4 regions of the Paenibacillus sp. J2L1-98 genome follow, and region 1 is predicted to be linked to each of the others. Evidence: riboswitches for the same ligand, from Rfam matches in the RefSeq annotation. Region 1 holds a riboswitch; each other region holds the start of a gene.
What was found. A riboswitch is a leader RNA that binds a small molecule or an ion and turns the genes downstream of it on or off. The one in region 1 is predicted to bind cyclic di-AMP.

Region 1 (7,984 bases):
TGAAATCGTGTCGCTCGTCCGCGACCATAAAGCGGATATCGGCATTGTCGCCTCCAGTATCGAGGATTCGACGCTTAGGTGCATACCTTTATTTGAGGACCATCTCTCGCTCGTACTGCCCCGCAATCAAGTGATTACCGATAAAGGAACGCTCGGCATTCAAGATTTGACCGGCATGCCTATGATCTTATTTTCAAAAGGAACCTGGTACCGGCTGCTCACCGACGAGCTCTTCGACAAATACCATCTGCAGCCGGATGTCCGTATGGAAATCGATTCGTTCGAAGCGATTTTGCGCTTGCTCCATACATGCAGAGCCGCGACGCTGCTTCCCCAATCCTATATGCGCAGTCAGCTGCTTGAAGACAACGAGCTCATCGTTGTGCAAATCCGCGAGCTGGAGGAAACGAAACGCACAACTTCACTTATTCATGCCGATTCGGCAGCGCTTAGCCCTGCGGTTCGCCTATGGATCAATGAGCTGGCAGCACGCTTTCCAAGCAAAAAGGACAGCAGCCTCTAAAGAGGCCGCTGTCCTTCAGCATTTCCAATATTACGCCTCCGAATCCATCCCCAACCGCTTTGCAAAAAAAGCGGTGGTGCTGGCTTGAAGCAGAACCGTTATGAGAATGGCCATTAGTGTAATAGAGGCAATCTTATCCGCATGTTGAATGCCGGCGCTAGTAATCATTCCCGACAATACGGCAGGAATGACCCCCGTCTCTCTTACCCACATCATGAATACGAGCTCATTTCTCTGCCAAGCCGCCTTGCGGTCAGGCAAGCTGCAGGCAAGCACTGTAAGCGGACGGGCGATCAGCATAAGCACCAAAACGACCGCTAAGCTTTGCCAGCCGTATTGCAGCAGCAGCGCCAGATCGACCTGACTCCCGAGCAGCACGAAAATAAGCATGCGCAGCATAACGGTCACATTGTCGGAGAAATGTACAATTTCGGTTTCTTTCTCATCCAGCTTAAGCTGGAGCAGACGGGGATTGCCCCAAATAAGGCCGGCCACGAACGTCGCCATAAAGCCGCTCACATGCAGCAAATCACCGAGCAAATAAGCAGATAACGCCGTTGCCAGCATAGCAATCGTCGTATAATCCCTTAAGATGCCCAGCCGTAAATGGGCTACAACGTAAACAGAGACGACGCCGATTAATACCCCAAGAATAATGCCGCCGATTGCCGTATACGCAAACTGGAAAAGCATCGGACCAGCCTCTAATGCCGATTTGCCCGTAATGGCCGCTATTAAAGCGAAGGTGATGATGGAGCCGGTCGCATCATTAAAGGCGGACTCGCTTTCTACCGTCTCCCTCACCTTCGTTCGAATGGCAACCTGACGAAAGACAGGAATAATGGAAGCCGGGTCGGTAGAAGCGATGACCGACGCTGCCAGCAGCGCATAAAGCCATTCCAGGCCGAAAATAAAATGGATAGCTGTACCCGTTACAATTACCGTAATAAGGACGCCTGGGACGCTGAGCAAGGCTACCGTCCACTTGACTTTGCTCAGTCCGATTAAACTAATATTACGTCCGCCATCGAATAAAATAACAGTCGAGCCGACGATTAATACAAGCTGGTTAGTCAGAGAACTGCTCGATTCATTAATCCAATGCAAGCCTTGTCCAAGCAGCATCCCTACCAATATAAAAGCAGCTACATCAGGAATACGAAGCATAACGGCTGCACGTCCCGCAAACATACCGGCTAATACGATGAGAATGAGCAAAATAAGTAAGTGATGGATGATTGGCATCGCGGCGGTTTCCAACTGCTTTTCACTTCCAATCTGATGAATTGCCTAGCGGATTACAGCTGCCTCGAAGTCCTCGATTTGATCATTTGTGCCAATAATAACCATAACATCGCGTTCAGCAAGCACATCCGTTGCCGTAGGCGCAATGATGATGCCGCCCGGCTTATTGATCGCAACGATACTGCAGCCGAATCTGGCGCGCGGATTAAGATCATGCAGCGATTTGCCGTTCAAGCATTGCGGAACAGCAAGCTCGGCGATCGTATATTCTTTGGAAAGCTCAATGTAATCGAGCAGGTTCGGAGAAACGAGCTGATGCGCTACCCGGATGCCCATATCCCGCTCCGGATACACGACACGGTCAACGCCGATTTTCTCAAGCACGCGGCCGTGCAGTTCACTCATTGCTTTCGCCACAACTTGCTTGACGCCTAAATCCTTAAGCAATATTGTCGTGAGAATACTCGATTGGATGTCATCGCCGATTGCTACGACGCCGCAATCAAAGTTACGCACGCCAAGCGAACGCAGTGTTTCTTCATCCGTACAGTCGGCAGATACCGCATATGTCAGTACGCCGCTCATTTCCTGAACGGCCTCCTCATCCTTATCGATGCCGAGCACCTCATTGCCGAGCTCGATCAGCTCCCGTCCCAAGCTCGAACCAAATCTTCCTAAGCCAACGATAACAAACTGTTTCTTCTTGATTCCCACTTGCAAAAACCCCTATCCAATCGTAATTTTGCCTTCAGGATGCCGGTACAGCTCTTTTTCTGTGCGCGGCCCAAGCGCGTAGGCTAGCGTTAAAGGACCAAGCCGTCCGGCAAACATCGTAAATGCAATGACAATTTTTCCGACGAAGGTCAGTTCCGGCGTAACGCCGACTGACAGTCCGACCGTACCGAATGCAGACGTTGCTTCAAACAATAATTTAATGAAAGCCTGATCCTCCGTCATTGACAGGATCATCGTTACGATAATGACGAGTCCTAATGAAATCATGGTTATCGTCAGCGCTTTGAAAATTCTGTCTTTGCCGAGTCTGTACCGAAAAAGCACAATGTCGTCGCGTCCGCGAATCATCGAGATGACAGCACCGATCAGCGTTGTAAAGGTGGTCGTCTTAATCCCGCCTCCCGTCGATCCGGGCGATGCGCCGATAAACATTAAGATGATCGTAAAGAACACGGTCGCTTGCCGCAGAGCTGTGTAGTCGAGCGTATTGGCGCCTGCCGTCCGCGGCGTGACGGACTGGAAGAAGGAGGACCAAATTTTTCCGCCCCATTCCAGTGAGCCGAGCGTCTTCGGATTAGTAAATTCAAATACGAAAATGACGATGGCACCGACTACGATTAACGTTCCCGTCATCGTAAGCACAACCTTGCTATGCAGCGACAGCCTGCGGTTTTTGCGGAACTCCAACAGATCCGAAATAACGACAAAGCCCAAACCGCCGGTTATGATGAGCATCATGGCCGCAATATTGACGATGGGGTCCTCTACATACAACGTCAAGCTGCGGTATCCGCCGAAAATATCGAACCCCGCATTGTTGAACATGGAAACCGCATGGAACGCTCCGAAAAACAGCGCTTTGCCCAGCGGCATATCAAATGCAAATCTAGAGGAAAATAGCGTAAATCCGACTAGCTCGATCGTAAGCGAATAAACAATAACCCGTCTGATGAGCCGTACGATCCCTTCCATGCTCGACTGATTCATAGCCTCTTGCAGCAAAAGCCGCTCACGCAGTGATATCTTCTTGCGCAGCACGAGCGCTACCAGCGTTGCCATCGTCATAAAGCCGAGCCCGCCGAGCTGGAACAGGCACATTAATATGACCTGGCCGGCAACCGAGAAATACGTTCCTGTATCCACGACGACCAGCCCTGTTACGCATGTCGCCGACGTTGCAGTGAACAGCGCATCTATAAAAGGCAGCCGCTCGCCGCTCGCTGATGCAAAAGGCATGGATAATAAACTGGCTCCCAGTAAAATAATAAGCGCAAATCCGCACACCAGTATTCGTGGAGGAGACCACTTTAAAACATTCCAATCCATTTTCATTGTTTATCCTTCTTCTTCGCTATGTCTTATAATGATGAAGCTGTTTTTGAGCATAAAAAAAAGCACTGGATACTCAGATGCTCTGTGCGATGAGTCCTGTTCCAATACGCCTACGAGGTTAGCTGACGGATTCGGGCCTGGACAGGCAGCCCTATTCGGCGGCTGGAGAAATGGCTCCAGCGCTAAAATTCACCCCATGCCGCCAAATGTGAACCTCTTTGCTTACAGCAGGTTCATCGATTTTGACAGCTTTATGGTTCCCCCGATTTCCATAGGAAATTCGGCTGTTCTATTCTATTTGTATGCCGTTTACGATTATAATCCCAAATCAGTCTCGATATAAAGCTGGCTTTTACGACAAAAAGGACGATATTAGTCCAAATATAGGCAGTGGGACAAAGCAGCAAGCAGCAAGCTTCCCGGACATCGTTATTTCGCAGTTTTTTGAAAGCAAACGTTCTTTTTCATTGGATAATTCAGGGATTAATATGGTAATGTAATGAAATAAGCTACTCACTAAATAGACAGTTGAGGTGAACCAATGATCGATTCTATCAGGCCTAATGAATGGAAACGTTTTCTATGGGCGGCGATTGCTTGCTTCATTATTTATGCAGCCGTTGACGTCGGGCCCATGATCGCTTCCATCGTATCCGGTGAATTAAACACAAAAGTTATTGAAAAGTCGGCTGCCGAGAACCGCGCTGCTGCTTTCGCTGAGAAACAAACCGGCCTGAAAGTGAAATCGGCTAAAGCCGTGCATCAAACCGATAAAATACTTAATGGTTATTTATCCAAAAATAAGCTGGTCAAAACATACGCCGACAAATATGATCCAAGCTTCCCGACGGATACGTTTCAGGTTGATTTGAAATTTGCCGGCGGCGGCAGCGGGTTCGTTTATGTACATATGCAAAGCGAAAAGGTCGTGGCTTGGAATCTGCTAATTGACGGCGAGCCGCTGCCTGACGCCATTAAGACGGAGGCAGTGATCTCTTTCCTGTCGGCACAAAGCTTCAACGGGCTTGATTTCCGGGGGAGTGAGCTATTGCCTAACGGTGAATGGCATGGCGAGCCGCCTTCCGCTGCTATTAAGAAAGCTCAGCTTAAGATCGATGTGAATGCGCTAAACGTCGATGGCCGCACCGTTATTACCAAATACAAGCCTGCGTTCGCCGCGCCGGACGACTACATCCTATATGTAAATAAGCAGGATAAAATAGCTGGCTATCTAACCGGCTTCGGCTATATTTTCATGAGCTTTGTGCTATTTGTGTTAGCGATTATTTACGCAGTGCTGTACCGGAGATTTACTTCCTTTAAGTTTGGAATCATTCTCACCATCGTATTTTTAATTACGTATATCATCATGAACCTTAACATGCTCGATGGTATGCGCGCTCAGCTGGGCGAAAATGAAATGGCCGGATCGGCTACAACGATAACCGCAATCGTAACGGTGCTGCTGACCATCCCGATGGCCGGGTCCATCTATATTTCGCTGATCGCGGGGGACGGCCTCTGGAAGGCGCAGGGCCGCGCATTATGGCCGCGTTTCGGGCAAAAGGGCTATGGGGATCATGTTTGGCGCAGCGTTGGTCTCGCCTATTTATTCGCGATCATCCTGTTTGCGCTGCAGTCGCTCATCTTTATCGGATTGCGGCTGACGATCGGAACCTGGGATACGTCGGATGCCACCCAATCTCCTTATAATATGGGCATTCTATGGCTGATGCCGGTGCTTGCTTGGGCTGCCGCTATTTCCGAGGAAGCCGTCTTCCGCTTCTTCGGCATCGGGTTATTCCGCAGATGGTTCAAAAATACGTTTGCCGCAGCGCTGCTCCCGACCTTCTTCTGGGCGCTCGGACACGTCATGTATCCGTTTTATCCGTCCTCGACGAGATTGATCGAGCTCATGATTATCGGGCTTGTATTCAGCTTTATTTTCGTCAGATACGGTCTCATTACCTCGATGTTTACCCATGCGATCTTCAACAGCGTAGCCGTAGGCTTATCCTTGTTGACGATCGGATCGGCGCCAAATATCATTTCTGCGATCTTCTTCGCGGTGCTGCCGGTGCCGATTGCCTACGTCCTCAAATATTTAAGCCGCAAAAAAGAGAAGAAGCCGTCCGTTACGACGACTCCTCCTCTCCTAGAGCAGCTATAATTTGCGAAGCTAATTTATCTCCAATCGATAGAGGCCGGAAGTCTTCGACTGAGGCCTCTTTTATTTTTTTGATGGAGCCAAAATGTTTGAGCAGGAGCTTGCGGCGCTTCTCTCCGATGCCTGGAATCGAGTCGAGCTTCGATTCAACCATAGACTTGCCGCGCTGCTCGCGGTGGAACGTAATGGCAAACCGGTGCACCTCATCCTGGATGCGCTGCAGCAAATAAAACTCCTGGCTGTCGCGCGGCAAAGGTACGATCTCGGCAGGGTCTCCGGTCATGAGCTGCGCCGTCTTATGCTTCGCATCCTTCACAAGGCCGCATACGGGAATGAACAAGCCAAGCTCGTTCTCAAGCACATCGAGCGCTGCCGATATTTGCCCCTTGCCGCCATCGACAACGATCAGGTCGGGAGCTGCCAGCTCCTCCTTCAATACACGCTCATACCGGCGCCGTATGACCTCGCGCATCGTTTCGTAATCATCCGGTCCTTGCACGGTTTTCACCTTGTACTTGCGGTATTCCTTACGATCCGGCTTGCCGTCGGTAAAGACGACCATGGCCGAAACCGGATTCGTTCCTTGTATGTTCGAGTTATCGAAGGCTTCGATTCGGCGTACTTCCTCAAGACCAAGCCAGCCGGCGAGCGACTCGGACGCCTTGACGCTCCGCTCCTCGTCTCGTTCGATAAGCCGGAATTTCTCATCGAGCATCACCTTCGCGTTGTCGGCAGCCATCGTTACAACTTCGCTCTTGCGTCCGCGCTGCGGCATAAGCACCTTAACTTTCAGCCAGCTGTGCAGCGAAGCAATGACTTCGTCAGCGCGTGAAGCAGCGGTCTCATCCGCCGCCTCTTCCTGAGTCTCCTCTTGCTCCTGCTCGGGAGGCAGCGGAAGCAAAATTTGCTTCGGCAGCGCCGGATTGTCGCTATAGTACTGCGTCACGAACGTCATAAAATCATCATAGGCTTCTCCGTAATAAGGGAAGGTCGTTCCATGCCGTTCGATGAGCTTGCCTTGGCGCATGTACAGTATTTGTACGCACATCCAGCCCTTATCTACCGCAAAGCCGAAAATATCGCGGTCAAGCGCATCCGACATCGTAATCTTCTGCTTCTCCATGACCGCATCGATGGCGATAAGCTGATCCCGAAGCTCTTTCGCCCGTTCGAATTCGAGCTTCTCGGCCGCTTCCTCCATCTTACGCTGCAGCTCGTTCTTCACTACATCTTGACCGCCGTTAAGAAACCGCGATATTTCTTGAATCATCCGGTCGTACTCCGTTTGCTGCACATCAAATTCACATGGCGCAATACATTGTCCAAGATGATAGTACAAGCACACCTTATCCGGCAGCGTCTTGCACTTCCGCAGCGGATAAAGCCGGTCAAGCAGCTTCTTCGTCTGCTGAGCCGCGAATGCATTCGGATAAGGACCGAAGTATTTGCCTTTGTCCTTAATGATCCGTCTAGTGACCTCAAGTTTCGGATGCTTTTCGTTCGTTATTTTAATATAAGGAAAGGTTTTATCATCCTTGAGCAGTACGTTATATCTCGGATGGTATTGTTTAATCAAATTGCATTCCAGAATAAGAGCCTCCATATTGCTCGAGGTTACGATAAATTCAAAATCCCGGATTTCCGATACGAGCCGCTGGGTTTTCCCGTTGTGGCTGCCGTTGAAATAGGAACGCACCCTGTTTTTGAGCACCTTCGCTTTACCTACATAAATAATGACGCCTTCGCTGTTTTTCATAAGGTAACAGCCTGATTGATCGGGGAGCAAAGCTAGTTTGTTCCGTATCGTCTCTTTTGCCTCAGCAAGCTGCTGCTCTGCCTGCTTCCGATCCGTTTGCTGATGATCCATGCTCTCGCCTCCGACTGCCTAATGATTCTGTACACATTTTAGCACAAATAGACCGTATTTCGCCTTACAATTGTCACCGGTATTTGCTTTACAACTGTTTGGCAGTTTGGGTATA
Region 2 (7,984 bases), on a different contig from region 1:
GTGTTGTCAAACAAAGCAAAATATTATATCAGCCGGAATAATTATTTGTCAACGGTGTTTTCACCCATTTTTAAAAAAACCATGCATAATAAAGCAAAAAATATACATATTAAGAAGTTACTTTAAATTATGTGTTTATGATTGGCGCCCGCTTTGGTAAAAAAGTCCCAGTCTCGTCTGCTCTGAAATATAAGCATCGTATCTGGTTCTGAATTATACGACGCTTATATTTCAATAAACAAATTCATGCTTGAGCGGCGCTATTTCGCATGTAAGAAATTGTAAAACAATTGGGTTCAGAACCGTTACGCCTTTAATACAGAAGAGGATGACGTTATTTTGGGCTTCGGTAAGCCAACGCGAAAACGTCCCATCGTCTCTATGCCGCCAACACCGTCAATACCGCTTATCGTGCCATGAATGACGTCACCTAAGTTTATCGTGTCCTTAATCGACGTGTAGCTTGCTTTAATGGCTATATAAACAGGATCGAGCGCATGAATCAATATACGCCCCGGTGAGCTCGCGAAGTTGGAACCCGCCTGCAGCAATGCTTCAAAATGGGATTGGCAAGCGCCTGCAATAACGATCAGTCCGTCGCGGTTACGCTCATAGTCGCGCGCTACGCGAACCGCATTAACGAAATGCTGTGAATTTTTGTAGCTGCTTAGGCTAAACAAGTCCATTTGCGCACGGCTTTTCAGCACGCCGTCATGGCCGGTAATGACGACAATATCCGGTTGGATTTGCGGCAGCAGACGGTACAGCATATCAGCCATTTGGGATTCATGCACGTGAAGGCCATGCGAAGGGACACGCATCGTATTGTACAACTGCATGCTCTTCTTTAAATAATTGCTATCTCCGTCGAGATGAAGCACTTTCCCGGGCACTTCAAAAAATGGCTGGTTCTGCTGCAACGCATGCCGAATACTATCTTCGTTCTCAATTGCTTGACGTTCTCGTTCCGAGTGCATACGTCTTAAGGAATCGTTTACTTTAATCCGAACTTGCTGCACCGCACTTGTCGATTCTGGATCGCGTATGACCGATAAATCAGGAATCGGAGCATCCGCAAGCAATCGGTAGTCCGTGCCCTTCAGAACGGCCGTATGTGTACGAACAGCTTCAACCTTGAATAGCACGTCACCGCCATACGATTTGCGGACGACCAGGTCCCCTTGCTTCATGCGTAAATCACCTCTTCCTCTATCCTATGGGCAGATAGGGCGAATGGTGAGTATTTTATGTTTAAGAGCCTAACCGCCCCAGCCCGCTTCCAGCATGCTGCGGCTAATTCGTGCAAATTCCTCAAGCGACAACGTCTCGCCGCGCCGTATCGGGTCAATTTCGTTCTTTAGAAGCAGCTCCGTTAATGCCTCGCGCCGATCTTTTCCTACAAATGCCGTCAGATTGTTCGCCAGCGTCTTCCGGCGCTGCGCGAAGCTGGCTTGTACGACCCGGAAGAAATGATCCTCGTCAGGCACATCGACAGCCGGCTTATCGCGCAAGGATAGCTTGATGACAGCCGAATCGACATTTGGCTGTGGAATAAACACCGTATGCGGCACCGTACAGACGACCTTTGGCACGCAGTAATACTGTACGGCAACGCTAAGGCTGCCATACTCCTTGCCGCCCGGCTTAGCGGCCATCCGCTCAGCTACCTCCTTCTGAATCATGACGACGATGTGCTCAAGCGGCAGCTTCTCTTCAAGCAGCTTCATCAGAATCGGCGTAGTCACATAATAAGGCAAATTCGCGACGACGCTGACGCCGGTAACGCCGGCAAACTGCTCTTCGAACAGCTGCTTCAGATCAAGCTTCAGCACATCGCCGTGAATCACAGTCGTATTGTTCTCTTCGGCGAGTACATCCCTTAGAATCGGAATAAGCCGATTATCGATTTCTACGGCCGTCACCTTCCCTGCGGCCTCGGCAAGCCGCTGCGTGAGCGCGCCAATACCGGGCCCGATCTCCAGTGCGCCCTTTGTTTCATCAAGCTCGGCAGCCGCTACGATGTTGTTCAAAATATTTTGGTCAATCAGAAAGTTTTGTCCTAAGCTCTTCTTGAAAGAGAAGCCGTATTTGGCAATGATCTCTTTGGTCCGTTTGGGCGTGGCCACCTCTACCGAAGCCGATTTTACCGCTGTCTTGCTTTGCTCAGTATGCTCTTGTCCGCTCATCCCGCTATCCCTCCAGTTCCTCTTCCATTTGACGGAACGCCTCCGTAAATTCTGCTTTGGAAATTCGAAAGCTTGTACAACGTTTATAAAACTGCTTGCCGTTCGCATAACCGATGCCAAGCAGCTTGCCTATAACCAGGCGCCGATTGGACGCGTCCGGATGGACGATTAGGCCTGCATCCATTAAGTCTTCCCAGCTAATTTCTCCCGCTCCGTCCGCCGACTCTGTACGCAGCTCTGAGAGCGCTGTACGAATCGCTTCGGGACTCGCGTTTTCAATGCCGATATCCCCTTTGTACAAAGCTTTCTCCTGCGGTAAAAAAGCATGCTTGCACCCGGGTGCGTGACGGGCGACTATTTTGCGGATACGTTCTCCCGCATGGTCGGGATCAGTAAATATAATGACGCCGCGACGCTCGTTCGCCAGCGCGATTCTTCTCAGCACGTCCTCACCGATGGCCGAGCCGTTCGTCTCTATGGTATCCGCATCTACCGCCCGTTTTATTGCTACGGTGTCATCTTTACCTTCAACGACAATGATCTCTTTGATCATCAAGATCATTCCCTTCTTTATAAATTCTAATAAGCCCGCAAACATGCAAAAAGAAGAGGCAGTGCCTCTCCTTATGATGGCATATTTAATTAAATATTACGATAAAATGATGGTAACCCGCTCATCAGCTTGAGGTAGGTCTATTCGGCCCCAGCACATATACAGTGATGCCTTTCTTTCTGCCGAACTTGTTTGCAATCTTAGTGCTGTCAAAGTATACATCGATTTTGTTGCCTTTAATCGCGCTGCCCTTATCCTCAGCCCGGCGGAAGCCAATGCCTTCAATGTAAACCCACCAGCCAATCGGAATAATCTCAGGATCAACGGCTATAGTCCGTCCCTCTTGCACACGGGCTCCTGATGCTGTAATTCCGTATTGCGGATGGCTTTCATCCTTGCCTGTAGAAGCTACGCCTGCTGAGTAAGCAGTCAACGTGACGTTCTTAAGCACTTTCCTTGCCTTAAACGTGACACCGCTCTTCGTAAGCGAAGCCATGCTTGTGCTTCTGTTCGAGAGAACCGTTACCTTAGGCTCTTCCTTCTTCGTTCCGATAGCGATAACCTGATCAACAGCCGCCGTCTCGACAACCTTGCTGACCATCTTCTTCGAAATGAGAACTCCGTCCTCATACTGCTTCTCGATATGTTCTACAATAAGACCTTGTTTACCGGTTTGCACGAGCTTTTCCTTGCCCGCTTCCAGTGTCGGATCCTTCTTCTTCACGATAGAGAATGGCATCGCGCGTTCCGTTTCCGATACTTTCGTGTCGACGCGCACTACTGTTACCGTCAATTCCGCATTTACTGCGGTATTAAGCGGCGGTACTACTTTATCTTGACTACGAACTGGAATATGTAATTCCTCGATCGCTGCCTTTACTGTTCTCTCTGTCGTGTACACAGTAGAGGTCTTGCCATCAGCTTTCACAATTACCGGTACCGCATGAGTTACCTCGATACGATCTCCGTCCTTTATTGCCGCATTAAGCGGTTTAGACACCTCATCATGTGGTCCAATTGCGATAGCTTGTTCATCCAGTAGGCGTTGCAGGACCCATTGCTTCGTTTCCACAATGGTTTCTTGTCCGTTCACTACTACGGAGACGCTTTTGACAGCCGTTCCGTACAACAACACCAAAAACATGAAAGTCATAGCGATTGAGATAGTAGCACTCAAAAGAATCAAACGCAAGTTTTCACGCTTCCATCGCAATGCGAAAGACATGCTGGATGATCGTTTCCCATGGGTGTCCTTAACCTGGAGTATTCCCACTTCATCGGTCCTCCTTCATAGCCCCGCCGCCAAGTTTTACGCATGATACAACTGACGCGACTATAGTATATTGGCGTGCAAGCACGCAATCCAGAACTGCTGCCGAACCTCCCACCCCCATCTTTAATCCCTATGTCGACAAATTCCCGATTATTCGAAAATAAAAAGAAGCCGTCGACAGAGGATCTGTTTCGTGGCTTCCCGGGTATTACTACTCTGGGATACGGAAAAATGGATGCACGAGGTTGATCACTCTCTATAAACGCTTACGAGGTTAGCTGACGGATTCGGGCAAGAGAGTCGCCCTATTCGTTACACAATGCTCATGGCAAAGGCTCCGAAATTCACCCCTGAAGAATTCAAAATGCGGTATAAATTCCCGCATCTGGTTCCCCCGCTCTCCAAAGTGGAGATTAAGCGCAAACTGGAAATCCAATACAAAATGTTATGCTCTGAGTTGAATCATACCCTCATACGAGGTCAATTGTAAAGATACGATAAAAGACGATTTAAGCGAAAAAGGTGAATAAAGACGGAAAAAATAAGCGATAATCGATATAAAAATTAGTTTTTACGCGATAAAGGTCTTAAATTCTCCTCATTTCTCTCATTCTCAGACAATACCAAAACATTTTTTACCGTTTTCGGTCGTAATTGCGCCTATTTCTTCCACCGTTTTGCCTAATAATTCCGCTGCTGTCTCTGCAACTAAGGACACATAGGAGGACTCATTTCGCTTCCCTCTGAACGGGTGAGGGGCCAAATATGGAGCGTCGGTTTCAATCAAAAGCCGGTCGAGCGGAACCTGTTTAAGCACCTCTTTGGGCACCCTTGCATTTTGGAAAGTAACAGGTCCTCCGAACGAAATATAGAAGTTCATATCCAGGCACCGTTTTGCGGTTTCCCAGCTGCCTGAGTAGCAATGCATGACGCCTCCGACCTCGGCTGCATTTTCCTCTTGAAGAATTCGGACAACATCCTCGTGAGCATCGCGATTGTGAATAACGACCCTCTTCCCTACTTTGCGCGCAAGACGGATCTGTTCGCGAAATACACGCTGCTGAACGTCTTTAGGCGAGGTATCCCAGTGATAATCAAGACCGATTTCGCCGATGGCAACAACCTTCTCATGCGCGCATAGCCGTTCAATCCATTCTAAATCCTCCGGAAGCATATCTATGCTGTCCACAGGATGCCAGCCGACAGCCGCGTAAATGAACTCGTACTGCTCGGCGAGCGCGATCGTCGTCGGAATCGTTTCACGGTTAAAGCCAATATTGAGGAGCATATGCACGCCTGCATCTTTTGCGCGCTGAATGACTTCGTCACGATCTTCATCGAACTTATATGAGTCTAAATGGGTATGTGTATCGAAAAGTAATGTCATATTGATGTCAGGCTCCTTCAGTCGAGTTTGAACAATTTTTTCAAAGAATCAGGTATCCGGTTCATATTTTTTTTGAGCGGCTCTTCCGGGTAGTACAAATGGTATTGTCCCTGATGCAGACCGGTAATAGAGCGAACAATGTCGGATTTGGCAGAAATTTCACTTATTTCATCCTGCCCGTCTAACAACAAAATCGGCGCTTTTTCTTTCTTTTCGCCATCTTTTTTATCAGGTCGATATACGTCGTATGGCAGGTCAAACGGGAAATCAATCTCCATATGATAATCCGGATTCATTCCAATAGAAGAGAAACAATCACTAATTTCATTTAATAGCGTTTCATCGGGATTTTCAATGGTTATGTACTTATATAAATGACGGTGCAGAAAACGGTCGCACAGATCGCTTAGCAGCAAATCCTGCTCCTCCGCCCATTGCGTGAAGGCAGTCTGAATGAGTGCTTCATCCAGTTTCAGATAATCATGCACCGTCATCGTATTATGAAGCAGCACCTTAATCGAGCTTGGCATCCAATTAAATACATAGCCACCCACATAAAGCTCCTGCGCTCTACGAAATATTTGACGTAAAATAATTTCAGAGCTTCTTGTAACTGGATGGAAGTAAATCTGCCAATACATTTGATATCTGGACATCAAATAATGCTCTACGGCGTGCATTCCGCTCTCTTTTACTACAATTTGCCCTTTATAAGGGCGTAATACGCGCAGTATCCGCTCTAAATCGAAAGTACCGTAATTTACACCGGTAAAATAAGCGTCTCTAAGTAAATAGTCCATTCGGTCAGCATCCATTTGGCTTGAAATGAGACTTACGACGATGGGCTTTGGGTATGTCTTTTGAATGACAGCCGCTACCTGCTCGGGAAATTGTTCCGATACAGCCCGCAGCACGCGATTAATTTCTGTATCTTCAAGCAATATTTTACATGTCCACTGTTCGTGATCCGTGTCGAATACTTCTTCTAAGGAGTGGGAGAACGGACCGTGACCGACATCATGCAGCAGTGCCGCACAGAGTGAGACCAGCCTTTCCTCGGCAGGCCAATCGGGATAGCCGTTGCGTTCGAATTGAGAAATAATTTTACGCGTTATTTCGTAAACGCCGAGTGAATGCGAAAATCTGCTGTGCTCAGCGCCATGGAAGGTCAAATAGGAAGTTCCTAATTGTCGTATCCTCCGCAACCGCTGAAACTCCTTCGTGTTAATCAGATCCCAAATCGTCTGGTCCTGCACATAAATATAATGATGGACAGGGTCCTTAAAAACTTTCTCTTCGGTCAACTGTTGCTTCATCAGTTCTCATCTCCTTTGTTCATATTTTCGACACAAAACATGAGACTAATGTCGAACGTTGTCGTAAATTAGTTTCCAAAATGTCGAAGCTGTTGTATTCTATTACAGAGTAATATGAACCTTATATCTAGTCAAATACTTGTTCCTACGGCTCTTCCGGGGAATATTCTTGGTTGACTATTATGGTAATCGTTGGTATTATAGTAATCATAAAAGTAAAAACAATGTCGAACGATGACGAAATACATTTTGAAAGGGGCAATGATAGATTATGATGAAATCTACTGGTATTGTTCGTAAGGTTGATGAGCTGGGACGCGTCGTTATACCGATCGAATTGAGACGTACGCTCGGTATAGGCGAAAAAGATGCACTTGAAATCTACGTAGATGGCGAGCGCATTATGCTTAAGAAATACGAGCCTGCATGCATCTTCTGCGGCAATGCAGAGAACGTATCTTACTTCAAAGGAAAAATTGTTTGTCATATTTGTTTGTCAGAAATGCCAACACCTGTGACAAAATAAAAAAAATCAGTTATACTGTACTTATCAACTTGTTAATTCTAACCTTTTTTATACTCCTTGATACCTTCCTGCGCTTGAACCCGGCCAGGAAGGTCTTTTTTTTGTCTGCTTCATCCCTTTATGACTGCTTTCTATCTATTTACTTCATTATACACATCCCGCTTCGGCAATCCGCGATCAACAGCTACCATCTTAATCGCTTCCTTCCTGTCGTATTGCTCCTCATAATGAGCGACATGAGCAGCAAGGTCAAGCTCTGACCACCAAATATCGTCTGCTTGTTGTTCACTTGCGCCGGATCCCTCTGCCCCTTCCACTACAATGCAAAATTCACCCTGCGGCGGATGCTCCGCAAACCAGCTGATACATTCCGATACCCGCCCGCGAACCGCTTCTTCATGGCGCTTCGTCAGCTCTCTGACACAGGCTGTCTGACGATCACCCAAACATTCCTGAAGAGCATCGAGCGTTTTACTTATTCGGTGCGGTGATTCATAAAAAAGCAGAGTTCCTTTTTGGGCTTGCATATGCTGCAGCCACTTCATTAACGATTTTCGCTCACGCGGCGGAAAGCCGGCGAATAAAAAACGGTCAGTCGGCAAGCCCGACATAATAAGAGCGGACAACGCGGCATTTGCGCCGGGAATAGGAATAACGGGGATATTGTTTTCAACTGCTTCCTTCACAAGATCTGCACCGGGATCAGATATGGCAGGCAGTCCCGCATCGCTTACTAGTGCAAT
Region 3 (7,984 bases), on a different contig from region 1:
CCCCGCATCCATCGCTATCGTCTTGTTATTTCAGTTCACTTGGATGGGGGTGCTGATCGAAGCCGTCGTAGAGCGCAAACGCCCGGGGAAGGAAAAGATGACCGCCTTAGTACTGGTTTTGGCCGGAACGGTAATGGCAGGCGGGCTGGTTGACGGGGGCTGGAAGCAATTTACGCTGGCAGGTGTCATACTGGGGCTGTTATCCGCGTTTTCTTATGCGTTATTTATTACGTTAAGCGGAAAAGCCGCTCTTCAAGTAGCTCCTCTTACAAGAAGCACGATCATTGTTTTTATTTCAGCTGTCATTATCATGTTCGTATATCCTCCGGAATTTTTCATTAACGGAGCATTGGGTGAAGGATTGTTGTTATGGGGATTTCTGCTTGCTTTGTTCGGAGCTGTCATTCCTCCGATTTGTTTTGCGATAGGAGTACCAAAGTCAGGGGGAGGACTTGCCTCCATCCTAAGTGCGGCGGAGCTGCCGGTAGCGGTGATCATGTCAGGTGTCGTCCTGCATGAGCGCGTAACCGTGCTCCAATGGACAGGTGTTGTTGTTATTTTAATTGGTGTAGCGCTGCCGGAACTGCTCATTCGGCAGAAGCGTGCACGAAGCATTCCGCTTGCCGGCGGACCAGCTAAAGGCCCGCGCATTTCATTATAAGATTGACGTAATCAGAGGAGGAAACGAATTGAAGAAGATTGTTCTGGATGTTGATACGGGAATTGACGATTCGCTGGCAATTGCCTACGCGGTTCATTCTCCCGAGCTTGAGGTTCTCGGTGTGACAACCTGCTTCGGGAACGTAACGGTGGAGGAAGCTACCCGCAATACGCTCGTCGTGCTGGAACACTTAGACAGCAACGTGCCGGTTATTCCGGGTGCGGCTAAACCGCTGTTTCGGGATCCGACGAAAGGAAATACGACTTATATTCATGGCGAAGACGGAATCGGAAATACGCTTGCCGCAGAACCGCAGCGCCAAGCCTTAAGCGATCATGCCGCTAACTTTATCGTAGAGCAAGTGAAAAGACATCCCAAGGAAGTGACTATTATTACGGTTGGAACACTGACGAATCTGGCCCTTGCCATTATGAAGGCGCCGGAGATTGTCGGTCTTGTTGACAAGGTCGTCATCATGGGTGGAGCGGTAACGGTGCACGGGAATATTACCCCTTCAGCCGAAGCAAACATTTATGCCGATCCGGAAGCGGCCGAGTACGTGTTCCGCTCCGGCATTCCGATTACACTTGTAGGTCTCGACGTGACAATGAAGACGCTGCTTCCCCTTGAGGAGCTGCAAAGCTGGCGGGATAAAAATACCCGGATCGGTCATTTGCTCGCCGATATGACGGAATTCTACATTGGCGCCTATGAAGATTTCTATCCCGGAATAGGCGGGTGCGCGCTGCACGATCCTTTGGCGGTTGGCGTAGCCATCAACACGGATTTTGTGAAAACCGTTCCGATGCATGTGCAGGTTGATGTAGAAGGGGTGCATTCGCTCGGCAGAACAGTAGGAGATCTTAGAAGCATTCCTGGTTCGGGCCCGAATATGGATGTCTGCATCGAAGTGGACGCAGACCGGTTTTTAAAGCATTTTTTAAGCCGTGTCGTTTAAAGTGAATGCCAACGTGTAAGATTTGGACAAGCTTCTCTTCCGGGAAGTTTGTCTTTTCTTTTCGCTAGGATCAATTCCGGTTTATTCGATACTCATAGTTTTTTTTGCACAACTGCAGCAAATCGTATTTGAGACCCCGTTTGGGCTGTGTGATGATCATTGGCTTTTTCCCCCTGCGATTTAAGGAAGTACTAACTTTCTTGCGGTTATCAATTGCGTTCACAATCAATTCATCTGGTTTCTCCCCGTCATATCGGGCTAATAAAAACCGGTCGCAAGCCGATTCGCCATCCGCTTGGTCAAGCTCCAGCATTTGAATATCGCATAGCATGCCTTCTTGAACCTTCGCAACCAGCACATGGGTTTCCCCGAAGTAAAGCACATCCTGATCGATAACGGCCTCGCGGTCTACGATCTGCTTGTCTGATGCCTGTTCCAGATTGCGTATGCTCAGAAGCATCCGCTGCGCCTTTTCAAACTCAAGCTGGCCGGCATAAACTTCCATTCGGGCGTATAAGGTTTCGATCAGTCCTAGCCCCCGATTAGCGAGCAGCTCCGATGCTTGACGCGTACGTTCCAAATAATCCTGCTCCGATATTTTACGTTCGCAAATTCCGCTGCATTTCCCGATATGATACAGCAGGCAAACTTGCTTGGGCATCGTCTTGCAGGTGCGGAGGCCGTAATGCTCCGTTACAAATTCAAGGAGAGCATCCCGGAAGCCGGCGCTTTTGAAAGGGCCCAAACGGTTTACTTCTTCGGTTGCGAAGCCGGTCTGTTTCCGTCTGCGATTCCGGTAATACACATCCAGTCGCGGAAAAGGCTCATTGGTAAGCTGTAAATAAGCGTAACCGCTGTTATCCCGTTTTAACGCCCGATTGTAAGGAGGTTTATGTATTTTGATGAGGTTGTTCTCAAGAAGTAGGCTCTCGGCTTCGTTATTTACGAGCACCACTTCAATGGATGAAATTTCGCCGACAAGCTGCTTAATTTTTCTGTCAGCGTGATTTCTCGTAAAATATGAGCGTAACCGGCTCCGTAAGTTTTTGGATTTGCCGACATAGAGGATGTGACCGTCTGTATTTTTCATCAAATAACAGCCGGGGCATGTCGGATAATCGCCGGCGTTGAACAAGAACGACATATGCCGTCATCCTCCTATCCTCTCGAATTCGTCTGGTTCATTCATGAATAATGACTCCCGACACTATTCGACATAGCCGGCGGCAATCCCTTGTTTCTGTAACATACATCGTAGAATTAGAGTTGAATGACTTAATTCAAAAAGGCTGGTATTACGACCAGGTTCAAGGACTAGTCGAGGTTCATCATGGGAATTATACAAAGGTAAAGTGCATGGAAAAAACCGGCATTTAAAAAATGTATTCTACATAACAAAAAAGGAGTGACACCGATGTCAAACGAAAAGGATTTGCGTATTCGCAGCAAAGTTATTAGTGAGGGTGTAAACCGTGTTCCTAACCGTGCCATGCTAAGAGCGGTCGGATTCCAGGATGAAGATTTCAAAAAGCCTATGATCGGAGTGGCAAGCACGTGGAGCGAGGTAACGCCTTGTAACGTTCATATCGATAAATTGGCTCTGCAAGCAAAAGAAGGAGTACGCACTCATGGCGGCGCTCCATTGATTTTCAACACGATTACAGTGTCTGATGGCATTTCGATGGGACATGAAGGGATGCTGTTCTCACTGCCAAGCAGGGAGGTCATTGCCGATTCGATTGAGATTGTAGTAAACGCCGAGCGCTTTGATGGCTTGGTTGCAATTGGCGGCTGTGACAAAAATACACCAGCTTGCATGATGGCGATCGGCAGAATGAATTTACCAGCTGTTTACGTCTACGGAGGAACGATCCAACCAGGAAAGCTGAACGGTAAAGATGTGGATATCGTTACGGCATTTGAGGCGGTAGGACAATATCAAGAAGGAAAATTAACGGATGAAGAGCTTCATGAAGTGGAATGCCAGGTATGTCCGGGTGCGGGCGCTTGCGGCGGGATGTATACAGCGAATACAATGGCGTCTGCGGTCGAAGCTTTAGGGATGAGCTTACCCGGATCTTCATCCACGCCTGCCATTTCTTCCTATAAAGCAGTTGAATGCGCAGAGGCGGGAAGAACCGTTATCAAGCTTCTTGAGAAAGATATACGGCCGCGCGACATTATGACAAAAAAAGCGTTCGAAAATGCAATCACCCTCATTATGGCCCTTGGGGGATCAACGAATGCTCTGCTTCATCTCATGGCAATGGCGCACTCGGTTGAGGTTGATTTAACTTTAGACGATTTTGAACGGATTCGTAAACAAGTGCCTCATCTTGCTGATTTAAAGCCAAGCGGCAAATATGTCATGCAGGATCTGAATGATAATGGCGGCGTACCGGGCGTTATGAAAATGCTGCTTGAAAAAGGTCTGCTCCATGGCGATTGTCCTACGGTCACAGGAAAAACAATTGCTGAAAACTTGGCTGAAGCACAGCCTCTGAAAGAAAATCAACAGGTCATACGTCCGTTCGAGAGTCCGCTGAAACCAACGGGTCCACTGGTTGTGCTGAGAGGCAATCTTGCTCCTGAGGGCGCAGTGGCAAAAATGTCAGGTTTAAAAAAGCTGAAATTCTCGGGCCCCGCACGCGTCTATAATAGCGAGGAAGAAGCGACAATAGCCATTTCGAATGACGAAATCGTTAAAGGGGATGTGCTGGTCATCAGGTACGCTGGACCAAAAGGCGGGCCCGGTATGCCGGAAATGCTTTCGGTAACCGCATTAATTATAGGAAAAGGCTTAGGCGGCGAGGTTGCTCTGCTTACAGACGGACGGTTCTCGGGCGGTTCGCACGGCTTTGTTGTAGGTCATGTATCGCCGGAGGCTCAGGTAGGCGGGCCGATTGCATTTTTGCAAGAAGGGGATATGATAACCATTGACAGCGAGGCGCAGGAAATACAATTTGATATCACGCCACAGGAGCTGGAAGCAAGAGCAAATCATTGGATCAAGCCTCCGCTTAAATATAAATCGGGTGTGCTTGCCAAGTATGCGAAGCTCGTATCATCGGCATCAAAAGGTGCAGTAACGGATCTTGAGATATAATCTCAAGATCCGTTACTGTGAGATGGAGCATTAGAACGATATGGAAAGATTGAACGGGATGTAAGCGTTTAATCGATTATACAAGGTGATATTTCAAATCAATTTGATTGTATCTGTTCCTTTACAACACTTTTTGGAAGGAGTATGATTCAATTCGTGATCAATCATCATATCTTGTTCAATAATTAACCTTTATCGCTGAGTTCTGAAGAAGAAACGGGGGAACCATAGAGGACAGATCAACCGATCTGATCTCAGGGGTGAATCACTTGGCTTTTGTTAAGTGTAGGGCGACTTTTGCGCCCGAATCCGACAGCTAACCTCGTAAGCGTCCAGAAGAGGAATTATTCACGACCTGCCAAACTATTTTGGTAAAGCCGTGGGAAAGTCCTTACTTTCCTGCGGCTTTTTTTTGTCCAAAATTATGATTTACTTGTGTTTAAATGGTTTAAATGGCTGATGAATAGGTGTATAACAAATGAACGGGCGAACAAGATATATGGAGAGTTTGATCACGGTGTTTAATTTTAAATATCCAGTGATAAGAAATGGGGCATCATCATGGTAAGCAGATTTAAACGATTACTAATCGGACGTCCAATGAAAAGCACAGAAATCGAAGGTGAAAAGCTAAGCAAGCTTAAAGCGCTCGCCGTATTGTCATCAGATGCGCTCTCATCGGTCGCTTACGGCACGGAGCAAATTTTGCTTGTGTTAATGGCGGTAGGATTTGCAGCCGTTTGGTATTCGATTCCGATATCGCTCGCTGTGCTCGGACTGTTATTAGTCTTAATTTTATCCTATCGTCAGACCATCTTTTCTTATCCGACGGGTGGCGGCGCTTATATCGTAGCCAAAGACAATTTGGGCGTTTCAACAGGTCTGTTAGCCGGTGGTTCGCTCCTTGTCGATTATATTCTAACGGTTGCCGTCAGCACATCTGCCGGTACAGACGCTATTACTTCAGCTTTTCCATCTCTTCATGATCATCGTGTTTTAATTGCGTTAGTGATGATCTTGGTGCTGACCATTATCAATTTGCGAGGAATTACAGAGTCCGCATCCGTGTTAGCATTTCCGGTATATTTGTTTGTAATAGCCATTTTCGTGCTTATCATTTCCGGTATTATCAAATATGCAGCCGGAGGCATTCATGCCGCTGCTCCAGAGATGGGCGCAACCGTCTCGAATATCAGCTTGTTTTTGTTATTAAAGGCATTTAGCTCAGGGTGTTCGGCCCTTACCGGCGTTGAAGCGATGTCCAATGCTATTCCTAACTTTAAACAGCCGGCTGAACGCAATGCGGCCGCTACTCTTATTATGATGGGTACGATTCTCGGTGCGATGTTTATCGGGATCAGCCTGCTTGCCTATTGGTACGGCATTACTCCGAATGAAAAAGAAACGGTTGTTTCGCAAATTGCGAATGCAACATTCGGCAGAGGGGTAATTTATTATAGTATACAGGCAGTAACCGCTCTGATTTTGTTTCTGGCAGCCAATACAGCTTATGCTGCTTTCCCATTGCTCGCCTTCATGCTGGCAAAGGATAAATACATGCCGAATATGTTTATGGCTCGCGGGGACCGTTTAGGATTTTCAAATGGCATTATTATTTTAGGCGTCTTATCGGCGCTGCTTGTTATTGCTTTCCACGGCAATACCGAAAATTTAATTCCGCTGTATGCGGTAGGTGTATTTATTCCATTCACCTTATCCCAGCTGGGGATGATGGTACGCTGGTTGAAATTGAAGCCAAAAGGCTGGATATTTCCATTCATCATTAACACGGTCGGGATGTTGACGACGCTTGCGATCACGCTGATTTTCATCTTTACGAAGTTTAGCCACGTGTGGATGGTATTTATCTTTTTGCCGATCGTTATTTTTATCTTTTTCGGTATTCACCGCCACTACCGGAACATGGCGGACGAATTGCGGATTAATATGGCAAAGGATAAGCCTGTCATAAAAGGAAGCACGATCGTAGTTCCAATTGCGGGAATTACCCGTGTCGTTAATCATTCGTTAAGCTATGCCAAATCATTGACGGAAAATGTAGTTGCCGTATACGTCGGATTTGATGATGAGGATATTGAGCGGATGGAGAAGAAATGGGAAGAGTGGAATCCCGGCGTCCGTCTTATCGTACTTCGCTCAAGTTATCGGAGCATCATTAGGCCGTTAATGAGATTTATTGATACGATTGAATGGAAAACTGCCGAAACGGATCATATCACCATTCTCATTCCGCAATTTATTACCAAGCACTGGTGGCACTATTTTCTTCACAACCAGACGAGTTTAATGCTCCGTGCATATTTATTTACACAAAAAGATGTGGTCATCGCGACAGTACCTTATCATCTTCAAAAATAACGGCCCTAGTTAGATGATTTCACAGAAATCAAGTGAATGTAAAAAACCCCTCCATGATCTTGAGATCATGAAGGGGTTTCCATTTATTAGAATTTACGCTGACCTAATTGTTGTTCTGCGATTTGAACCAGCTTCTTAGTAATATATCCCCCGATAGAACCTGCATCACGAGTCGATAAATTACCGTTGTATCCATCTTGTGAAAATGTAACACCCAGCTGTTGTGCTGCTTCAGTTTTCAATTGTGCAAGTGCTGCTTTTGCTTGCGGTACTACTAACGTGTTTGAATTTCTTCTGCTCATGTAAGTTCACTCCTTCGTTGGATGTAAGGTTATTATGTGGTGTATTTGTAAATGTATACATTCAAAGAGAAAGATTTTTCTAGCAATTTTTCCCATCTGTAAGAACATCATTTTTCGCAGAATCACGTACCTTAAATAGGTTGATCTCATTTGATTTCCTCAAGAATTGTTGGGGTATGCCCTAACTAATTATGGGGAGCTCTCCTTTAATAAAGGAGATATAATGGAAACTTCAGAGCGATACATAGGAGCGGATGGGTGCTGTCAAGTACTATGGAAACATGGTACTAGGTGGACTAAATGGATTCCTGTATAGTTACATTATCCGCAATCAACAATAGATCGTGTTTTCCGGCAGGCAGCTTGAATGTTATGGACTGCTGTCGGACAGGGGATGGCAGGAGGGTGAATAAGTGTAGTGATGAAGACAATGACCATGAAAGAAGAGCTGCAGCGGAAAGCATCCATACTAAAGCAGCACGAAGTTTATGCCTATCAAGCTGCTTATTACTTGCTTGAAAACGAAGCTTTAGCAGCCAAAGCGGTAACGCAAGCATTGCTGGCAATCTTTCAAGACG
Region 4 (7,984 bases), on a different contig from region 1:
AAAACGCATCAAATATTCCGTTTCCACGCTGACGCCGCTCGAAGCAACCGGAATAATCCGTATCCCCTGCTCCGCCGCATCCTCCGTGAGCTGCTTCATCTCGTCAATAATTTGCTTATCATCATGCGGCGGCGCATCCAGGACGAGGAACAGCAGCCGCGCGCGCGCTTCCTTGCTCCACTTATGCTCATGAATAGCATCGCGCAGCGCTTGATCGACAGCCTCCGGGAAATCGCCTCCCCCCTCCGCCTCTTGCTTGCTGAACTGATCGGTCACTTTATTGATATCCGCCGTAAACGGATACGGCTTTACGATGTAATCATCATGCTTATCGCGGTAAAAGTTTGCGCTGATGCGGATGCCAAGCTGATTCGCATGCTCATCGGACACGCGGTTTACAACATCCTTAAGTTCCGCCTCCAAATAGTTCAGCTCATCCTCCATGGAGCCGGTCGTATCGACGACAAACATGATGTCTACCTGGTCCGAAAGCTTAGCGCCATTGCCCAAATCAACCTTAATGCTGCCCTGCTGCGGAATTTCCAGCTGCTGTGTCGTTTTGCTTTCCTGAGCCGACTGTACTTTAACCGTATACCGGCCTAAATTTGCCGTATCCCTCTCAAATAGCCCCGCATAGACGAATGCTCTTCCCTCCGTGTTTGTGCGCGCCTTCCAAATCGGGTGCTTGCCGGCATACAGCTCAACGCTCGCATCGGACACCGCTTTCCCGTTTGCCGTTACGACAACCTCCAATCTGTGAAAATTCCAAAACTGCCAGGCCCGCTTGCTGCTATCGCCCTCTTGTGTATTCAGCAAGTTGCCAAACCGCTCCCATGCCGCAAGATCATCCCATTCGCCGGCCGTCAATTGTCCCGCCTGTACGTCCTTATCCGGATTTTGATAGCCGCGTTTGCCTCCTGCCTTCTCTTTAACTGGCTCCTCACTTATAGAAGCACGATCATCGCTGCCCGGGCTTGTTATTTCTTTATTCTCCGCCGCTTCGCTAGTCGAGTCCCCTCTGTCTGCAGCATCCCGGTTTCCGCTGTTCGACGCCTCGTTCTCTGAAGAAGAGCACGCGCTTAGCGTCAGCAGCATCGCAAGACAAGCGGCTGCAAGCCAGCCCCGGCCTTTTCTTTGTTTCGTTGCCCTTTTGAACGAATGACCCACCTTCATCCTTTCAGCCCCAATCTTTGTATTTCCTAATCTGACGATTATTGGATGGCGAATGTTGCATAAATAGGCCAGTACCATTACAATCGTTTACAGACATGCGGCGAGTCCTAAGATCGGCTGCATTAAGCTTTGTATACAGGAGGACTTCACCCTTGGAAACATTCGAAATTATCGCTTTTGAAATGACCTATCAGCAGAAGACGATACAGCTATCCTTCACATCCGCCGAGCTCGTCCGAGTCACCGAATATGGAGATCGCCTATGGTACGTCGATATAAACGGCGTAGGCGACCGGGAGCTTCTCGCATGGTTTGGCAAAAGCGAGGATATTGGGATTGAGCTTATTGCGATCGCAAGCAGCGGCCAAACCTTTCGCGGAAAAGGATATTTCCACCCAAACGAGCCGCATCAAGCGGCCGCCGTTCGCGGCGATGGCGAGCTGCTTGAGCAATAGACCACGGCAAAAGAAAAAGCAGCCCCGACAAGTCATTTTCACGACTTATCGGAGCTGCTTTTTGATATTATTATTATTTGCTGTGAGCGATCTCAGGTGTTGTAAGGCGGTCGTAGAACTCCACGCCTTTATCTTTGTCCGCGGAATCGCGCAGCGCCATCGCGGAGCGAGGGTGCTCGTCCAGGATGCCTGTAATCATGTAAGGGATGATGTAGCCCCATTCTTCCCTCTCGCGAAGCGGAATCATGAATTTCTCGATCATGTCGAGAACAGGACGGATGCTGTATTTCGAATTTTTCAGCTCAGATACAAGCAGCTCCGTGTTGCAGTTGCCGGCAGCGCGGCCCATACCGTAAACAGAAGCATCAAGCAGCTCAACGCCGTTTTCTGCCGCAAGCAATGTGTTGGCGAAAGCAAGCTGCAGGTTGTTGTGCGCGTGAACGCCAAGGCGTTTGTTCGGCAGGTGGCGACGGAATTTATCAACAAGGTAGCTTACGTCGCTTGGCTTCAAGCTGCCGTAGGAGTCAACGATGTATACGACGTCAACTACGCTTTCGTTGATTAGCTCGAATGCTTCGATAAGCTGGTTTTCCATAACGTTCGAAAGAGCCATAATGTTCAGCGTCGTCTCGTAGCCACGATCGTGGAATACTTTAACGAGTTCCAGCGCTTTGTCTACGTCTTGGATGTAGCAAGCAACGCGGATCAAGTCTAGAAGGCTCTCGCTTCGCGGCAAAATATCGTTCTCATCGACGCGGCCGATATCAACAAGCGCGGATAGCTTCGTATTGCCTTTGTTCGGAATGACTTTTTTCAAGAAATCATCGTTCAGGAAACGCCAAGGGCCTGCACTGTCAGCGCCTTTAAGCAGCTTTGGCGAGTTTTTGTAGCCGATTTCCATATAATCGACGCCGGCTTCGTTCAAGCTTTGGTACAAATGCTGAACGAATTCGACACTGAAATCCCAATTATTTACGAGTCCGCCATCGCGGATCGTGCAGTCAACAATTTTACAATGGCTCGTTTTTGATTGCATGCGTTGTAACTCCTTTAATGTGAACATGAGTTCATTTTTTCTCATCATACTTGAAAAAGAAGAGGAACGCAAAATAATTTTGTCGTTTTATAGCTGATTTAGATGCTTTTTCGTGTCTTCGGACGGTTCTCGATTCGTCGTTTATTATAACCAATGATTTGCACCGATCATCCATCCTTTACTTACTAATGGATTGCGGTCGGATAAATATGCAGACAATACGTAAGCAGAGCTTCGTTATGACAAAAAAAACCGTCGCTGCGCATTCACGCAAGAAACGGTTTCCGCTGTTTATATTGCTGCCGCGGCTTTATTGAACGAGTGTATGCGGCTCTTCTCCAAAATGACCTGACCGGTTCCTTTTCGTTTGAATATATTTCTCGTTATAGACGGAGGAGTTGCCCCATAACGGCACTCTTCCGGCAACGTTCATACCCGATTTGCGCAGCGCGTCCACTTTACGCGGATTATTCGTAATGATCGACACCGGCAAAACGCGCAGCAGCTTAAGCACGGCGATGGCATCGCTGTAATCGCGCGCATCATCCGCAAAGCCCAGTTCCGTATTCGCGTCAACCGTATCAAGGCCGTCCTCCTGCAGCAAATAAGCGATCGCTTTGCTGAACAACCCGATTCCCCGACCCTCATGGTTCGCCAAATAAAATAGTGCTCCCGAGCCGTGCTCGGTAATAATCCGCATCGATTGCTTCAGCTGGAAGCCGCAATCGCATCTTGCGCTCCCGAATATATCTCCCGTATGGCAGATGCTGTGCATCCGAATGAGCGCATCTTCATTATTTTCGAAATCGCCATATACGAGAACGCTTGATTGCTGAAGATCGGCATAGGAGAAGCGGTTCAAATCTTCAACCAGCTGCTCGGGAGACTTCTCCTCGCCTGCCTCCTTGCGAAGCCAGCTATACCAATGAAACACCTTCGTTTCGCCGTCTAACTCTACAGGAAGCTTAACCGGCCCAATGACATAAATATCGTGGCTTCCGCTTTGCGTACGTTTTAATTTATCCTTAATAATGGCTGCGATATTTGGTTTGATCATGCTTATTCACCTTCTCTAACTGTATATAAAATTAAAATTGCATGGATAAGTAGCTCAGTGTGCCGAATTGGTAGCTTCGATAAATAACCTCCGGCGTCGCTTCCGCATGGCCGCTTCCAAGCGCGATATATAAAGGAACAAAGTGCTCTGCGCGGGGTACAGCCATTTTAGCATGCGGAGCAAGCTGTTCATACTGAAATAGAGAATTTAAATCCTGCTTATTCATTTTTTCGATTAGCCACTCATCAAATTCGACTGCCCAGCTCTCCGGCTCCTGCTGTCCCCATTTCACCACCCTCAGATTATGGACGGTTACGCCGCTGCCGATCAGCAAAATATTTTGCGAGCTAAGGCTGCGCAGCGCTTCGCCAATCCGGTACTGCTCCTCTGCGGAGCGGTAAGGATTAACGGAAACTTGCACGACCGGGATGTCCGCCTTCGGAAACATATGCTTCAGCATCGTCCATGAGCCGTGATCGAGTCCGCGATTCGTATCATAGGCTGCCGGTATGCCGCTATCCTTCAGCAATTGGCCGACAAGTGCAGCTGCCTTAGTAGATCCTTTCGCTGGATACTTAACCTTGTACAGCTCATCGGGGAAGCCGTAAAAATCGTAAATCGTCTCGTATTCATCATCCTTGGACGAGATCGTAACTACCTCGGTCTCCCAATGCGCGGTGAAGATAACGATGGCATCCGGATTCAAGCCCGCTCCTGTTTGCTCAAGAAACCTGCTATATTCATTTTGCTCGACGGCGAGCATCGGTGATCCGTGTGCTAGAAATAAGGGCTTCATTGTTGTGCCTCCTTCAAATCACTTACTATTTGTAACTAATTATAATTTTATAACTAAGGATAGTCAAGTAATTAACAATATTCAGGTTTGCTTGTATAAATAAGATATTGAGGTTATACTTAATAGAAGTAAAAAGAGGTGATACGCATGGATCAATCTAACCTATGTCCCCGTTTCCAGAAGGGAATGGACATCATCAGCAGGCGTTGGACCGGCCTAATCATAAATCAGCTTTTGTCCGGCCCGCAGCGATTCTGCGCCGTACAGTCCGCGCTCCCCATCAGCGGCAGACTGCTGTCGGAGAGATTTAAGGATTTAGAAAATGAAGGTATTGTCGACAGGCATGTTTACCCCGAAATACCTGTTCGCATAGAGTATTCATTAACGGAGAAGGGCCGCGCACTCGAGCCGGTCATCCGGGAAATACAGAACTGGTCGCAGGACTGGGTAGAGGTTGAGCCAATTACAGAAGACTGACCGGGCCGTTTCGAACAAAGGGATGATCTGACAAGAGGTACTTGTCGATCATCCCTTTTTTAAGCTCTCGGCAGTCATGAATGCCCGCCAGCCATTATCTCTGAATTTTTCATAAGATTTACAGCGAAGCGATTGGGGGTTATAATAAAGAGTACACTATTAACGCTGAATTTTTCGAATGAAAAAACGGGGGAACCAACGCGTACGTTCGATAACGTTTCGCAAGGGGTGAATCCAGGGATTTGTAACCCTGGTAGGGCATTCTCTCTAGCCCGAATCCGGCAGCTAACCTCGTAAGCGAACAAAGGAGAGATTTTTTTATGTTGACAAATTGTGAAAACCAGCATTATTTCATCACCGAACAATCCCCCTATTTATCCGTCACACGAATCGAACTATTCGTCATTCCAGCTATCGCCGTCGACTCGGCAGGCCATCGTATATGTCTACGTTTAACAAGCAATCTGGGATTCGGCTGGAGCGAGCTATTCGCCTGCGATAACGAAGATGCGATTGACTTGGAACGATGGAGCGACCTGCTTCAAAGCTTTATCGGCAGCGTCCCTCTCCCGCCTCTAAACCATTTTCAGTATGACAAGACGGATCGGGACGGACGCATACTCAACCTATTCGCCACAGCCGTCAATCATGTCCTGGCACATGCGTCCGATTCGTCACCGTTCAAAAGCGATCTTGAAGAATCTGTTTTGCGTCAACGTGCTGTCTCTTACGTCTCTTTGGATTAACGGTCTTCATAACAAAAATAGACAGTCCAGAACAGGTTCCACGTTCTGGGCTGTCTTACTGTTAGCGTCTCTGCATCCCGGTAAAGGCTCGCGAGAGCTGTATTTCGGAAGCCGGGTTAGCGTATTACCTCCAGAGCAGCTTTCCCCTGCGAGTTATTCTTCCCCACATAAATCCTTCGATATTACTGCTTAATTACTTTAAAGTGCTTACGTCACTTCAAAGTGCGTACTTCACAGCTCCTATTTGTTGAGGCAATATAAGTCTGAACAAAGCACAGTGCAGAAGGAGCTGATTCGCAATGAATACTGAATCTCCAAAAAATCGCAAAGTCGCCTTAGTCGTAGGCGCAAATGGTGTTATTGGGAGCAACCTTATCGATTACCTCATCACTCTCCCTGATTGGGACGTAATCGGCATATCGCGCCGAGGCGGTGAGTCTAGCGGCCGTGTCCGGTATATTGCTGCAGATCTGCTCCATGCAGACGAAACCCGTGAAAAGCTAAGCGGTTTAACCGAGGTTACACATATTTTCTATGCCGCCTACCAGGACCGTCCAACTTGGGCCGAACTCGTTCAACCTAATCTCGCCATGCTAGTGAACGTCGTAGAAGCTATCGAACCAATCGCATCGGGCTTGAAGCATGTCAGCTTAATGCAGGGATACAAAGTATACGGCGCGCATCTCGGACCCTTCAAGACGCCGGCCCGCGAGTCAGACGCTAACCATATGCCGCCCGAGTTCAATATTGATCAGCAGCAATACTTAGAACAAAGACAAAGCGGCAAGACTTGGACTTGGTCGGCGCTCCGTCCTTCTGTAGTCTGCGGCTTCTCGCTTGGAAATCCGATGAACCTCGCCATGGTTATTGCGGTCTACGCTTCCATTTCGAAGGAGCTTGGACTTCCGCTCCGGTTTCCGGGAAAGCCCGGAGCTTACAACAGTCTCTTGGAGATGACAGATGCCGGGCTTCTTGCAAAAGCAACCGTATGGGCGGCGACAGATGAGCGCTGCGCCAATCAGGCATTCAACATTACGAACGGCGATTTGTTCCGCTGGAATGAATTATGGCCAAAGATTGCTCACTACTTCGGCTTAGAGACAGCGCCTCCGCTGCAGATGTCATTGGACATTGTTATGTCGGACAAGGAGCCGTTATGGGACAAGATGGCCGAGAAGCATGGGCTTGCCCGGCATTCCTATAAAGAGGTATCCTCATGGCGATTTGGCGATTTCGTGTTCTCATGGGATTACGATTTCTTCGCCGACGGAACGAAGGCCCGCCGCTTAGGCTTTCACGAATTCATCGATACGGAAGCGATGTTCATGAACATCTTCGACGACTTCCGAAGGCGCAAAGTCATACCGTAAAAGATCTGTCATAAAAAAAGCCGGCCTGCAGAATAAGGTCGGCTTCTTAACTATTATTGACGGCATCAAGCGGTGGATTGGCCAGAACGGCAGCCTTCCCCTCGTACTTACGCTCTATATGCGAATCTCCCCACCTGCACATCAGATGCAGGATCTCCTTTAAACTCCAGCCGTAGTCTGTCAGCTCATACTCGACTTTTGGCGGCACCTGATTGTAAGCAGTGCGCAGGATGACGCCTTCCTCTTCAAGCTCCCGAAGCTGCTGAGTCAACATTTTTTGAGTAATGGCGGGTATAAGGTTTCTAAATTCATTGTTACGCTTTTTGCCGAACGTTAAATGAAAAAGAATAACCGTTTTCCATTTCCCTCCAATAACCTCCAAAGTTGCCTCTACCGCAGTGTTATAAATTTTTTCAGTCTCCTTCACACATCTCGCCTCACTCTTCCGAATATTTCGACATACATTTGTAAACATCCGATGAATTGAAGCCGTTAAATGCCCGTCATCGAACATTATAACTGCAACCAAAATATTACGCTATCCTGTTCGTTGCCCGATGCATTTTTACTTGCCGCGGAGTGCGTCTTCCCCGAAATCTCTCCAGCTGCGAATAAGGATTGACGCAGAAAATATTCAGTAATAACATATAAGAACTGTAAAAACCATTTCTATATGGAAAACACATGTTGTCCTGCCACAGATTTTTCTTTAGATATGGAAATGCAAGCATCGAAATACGATTAAGCGAAAAGGAGCCACACAATGTCTGAGAATCCCGAATATGCTGAACCATTCCCCGAAAGCAATCGCCTCACTCTTCAAGCTGACTGCGAGAGCTGCTTCGGTTTGTGTTGTGTCGCGCTGCCCTATGCG

Region 2: it holds a riboswitch for cyclic di-AMP, as region 1 does, so the genes downstream of both, AC0YNZ_RS27150 (ubiquitin-like domain-containing protein) here and AC0YNZ_RS09820 (TrkH family potassium uptake protein) in region 1, are expected to answer to the same signal.
Region 3: it holds a riboswitch for cyclic di-AMP, as region 1 does, so the genes downstream of both, AC0YNZ_RS03320 (APC family permease) here and AC0YNZ_RS09820 (TrkH family potassium uptake protein) in region 1, are expected to answer to the same signal.
Region 4: it holds a riboswitch for cyclic di-AMP, as region 1 does, so the genes downstream of both, AC0YNZ_RS10800 (hypothetical protein) here and AC0YNZ_RS09820 (TrkH family potassium uptake protein) in region 1, are expected to answer to the same signal.

The regions. Positions count from the first base shown of each region.
Region 1 is NZ_JBWDNW010000003.1:326,341-334,324, reverse strand. Features, by position in the region: gene AC0YNZ_RS09835 (LysR family transcriptional regulator) at 1-523, shown strand, start outside; gene AC0YNZ_RS09830 (cation:proton antiporter) at 554-1,783, opposite strand; gene AC0YNZ_RS09825 (potassium channel family protein) at 1,814-2,476, opposite strand; gene AC0YNZ_RS09820 (TrkH family potassium uptake protein) at 2,495-3,835, opposite strand; cyclic di-AMP (ydaO/yuaA leader) riboswitch at 3,928-4,131, opposite strand; gene AC0YNZ_RS09815 (lysostaphin resistance A-like protein) at 4,377-6,005, shown strand; gene uvrC (excinuclease ABC subunit UvrC) at 5,971-7,869, opposite strand.
Region 2 is NZ_JBWDNW010000026.1:7,911-15,894, reverse strand. Features, by position in the region: gene yabG (sporulation peptidase YabG) at 306-1,190, opposite strand; gene rsmA (16S rRNA (adenine(1518)-N(6)/adenine(1519)-N(6))-dimethyltransferase RsmA) at 1,260-2,186, opposite strand; gene rnmV (ribonuclease M5) at 2,191-2,739, opposite strand; gene AC0YNZ_RS27150 (ubiquitin-like domain-containing protein) at 2,864-4,012, opposite strand; cyclic di-AMP (ydaO/yuaA leader) riboswitch at 4,260-4,442, opposite strand; gene AC0YNZ_RS27145 (TatD family hydrolase) at 4,626-5,399, opposite strand; gene AC0YNZ_RS27140 (HD domain-containing protein) at 5,417-6,715, opposite strand; gene AC0YNZ_RS27135 (AbrB/MazE/SpoVT family DNA-binding domain-containing protein) at 6,987-7,241, shown strand; gene rsmI (16S rRNA (cytidine(1402)-2'-O)-methyltransferase) at 7,373-7,984, opposite strand, start outside.
Region 3 is NZ_JBWDNW010000001.1:707,691-715,674, reverse strand. Features, by position in the region: gene AC0YNZ_RS03340 (EamA family transporter) at 1-661, shown strand, start outside; gene AC0YNZ_RS03335 (nucleoside hydrolase) at 690-1,619, shown strand; gene AC0YNZ_RS03330 (GIY-YIG nuclease family protein) at 1,690-2,763, opposite strand; gene ilvD (dihydroxy-acid dehydratase) at 3,034-4,725, shown strand; cyclic di-AMP (ydaO/yuaA leader) riboswitch at 4,912-5,071, shown strand; gene AC0YNZ_RS03320 (APC family permease) at 5,287-7,104, shown strand; gene AC0YNZ_RS03315 (alpha/beta-type small acid-soluble spore protein) at 7,191-7,406, opposite strand; gene AC0YNZ_RS03310 (hypothetical protein) at 7,825-7,984, shown strand, end outside.
Region 4 is NZ_JBWDNW010000004.1:133,992-141,975, reverse strand. Features, by position in the region: gene AC0YNZ_RS10830 (vWA domain-containing protein) at 1-1,173, opposite strand, end outside; gene AC0YNZ_RS10825 (hypothetical protein) at 1,326-1,628, shown strand; gene AC0YNZ_RS10820 (aldolase catalytic domain-containing protein) at 1,702-2,664, opposite strand; gene AC0YNZ_RS10815 (GTP cyclohydrolase II) at 2,975-3,721, opposite strand; gene AC0YNZ_RS10810 (DODA-type extradiol aromatic ring-opening family dioxygenase) at 3,753-4,517, opposite strand; gene AC0YNZ_RS10805 (winged helix-turn-helix transcriptional regulator) at 4,665-4,994, shown strand; cyclic di-AMP (ydaO/yuaA leader) riboswitch at 5,148-5,309, shown strand; gene AC0YNZ_RS10800 (hypothetical protein) at 5,315-5,740, shown strand; gene AC0YNZ_RS10795 (SDR family oxidoreductase) at 6,040-7,110, shown strand; gene AC0YNZ_RS10790 (winged helix-turn-helix transcriptional regulator) at 7,157-7,537, opposite strand; gene AC0YNZ_RS10785 (pentapeptide repeat-containing protein) at 7,874-7,984, shown strand, end outside.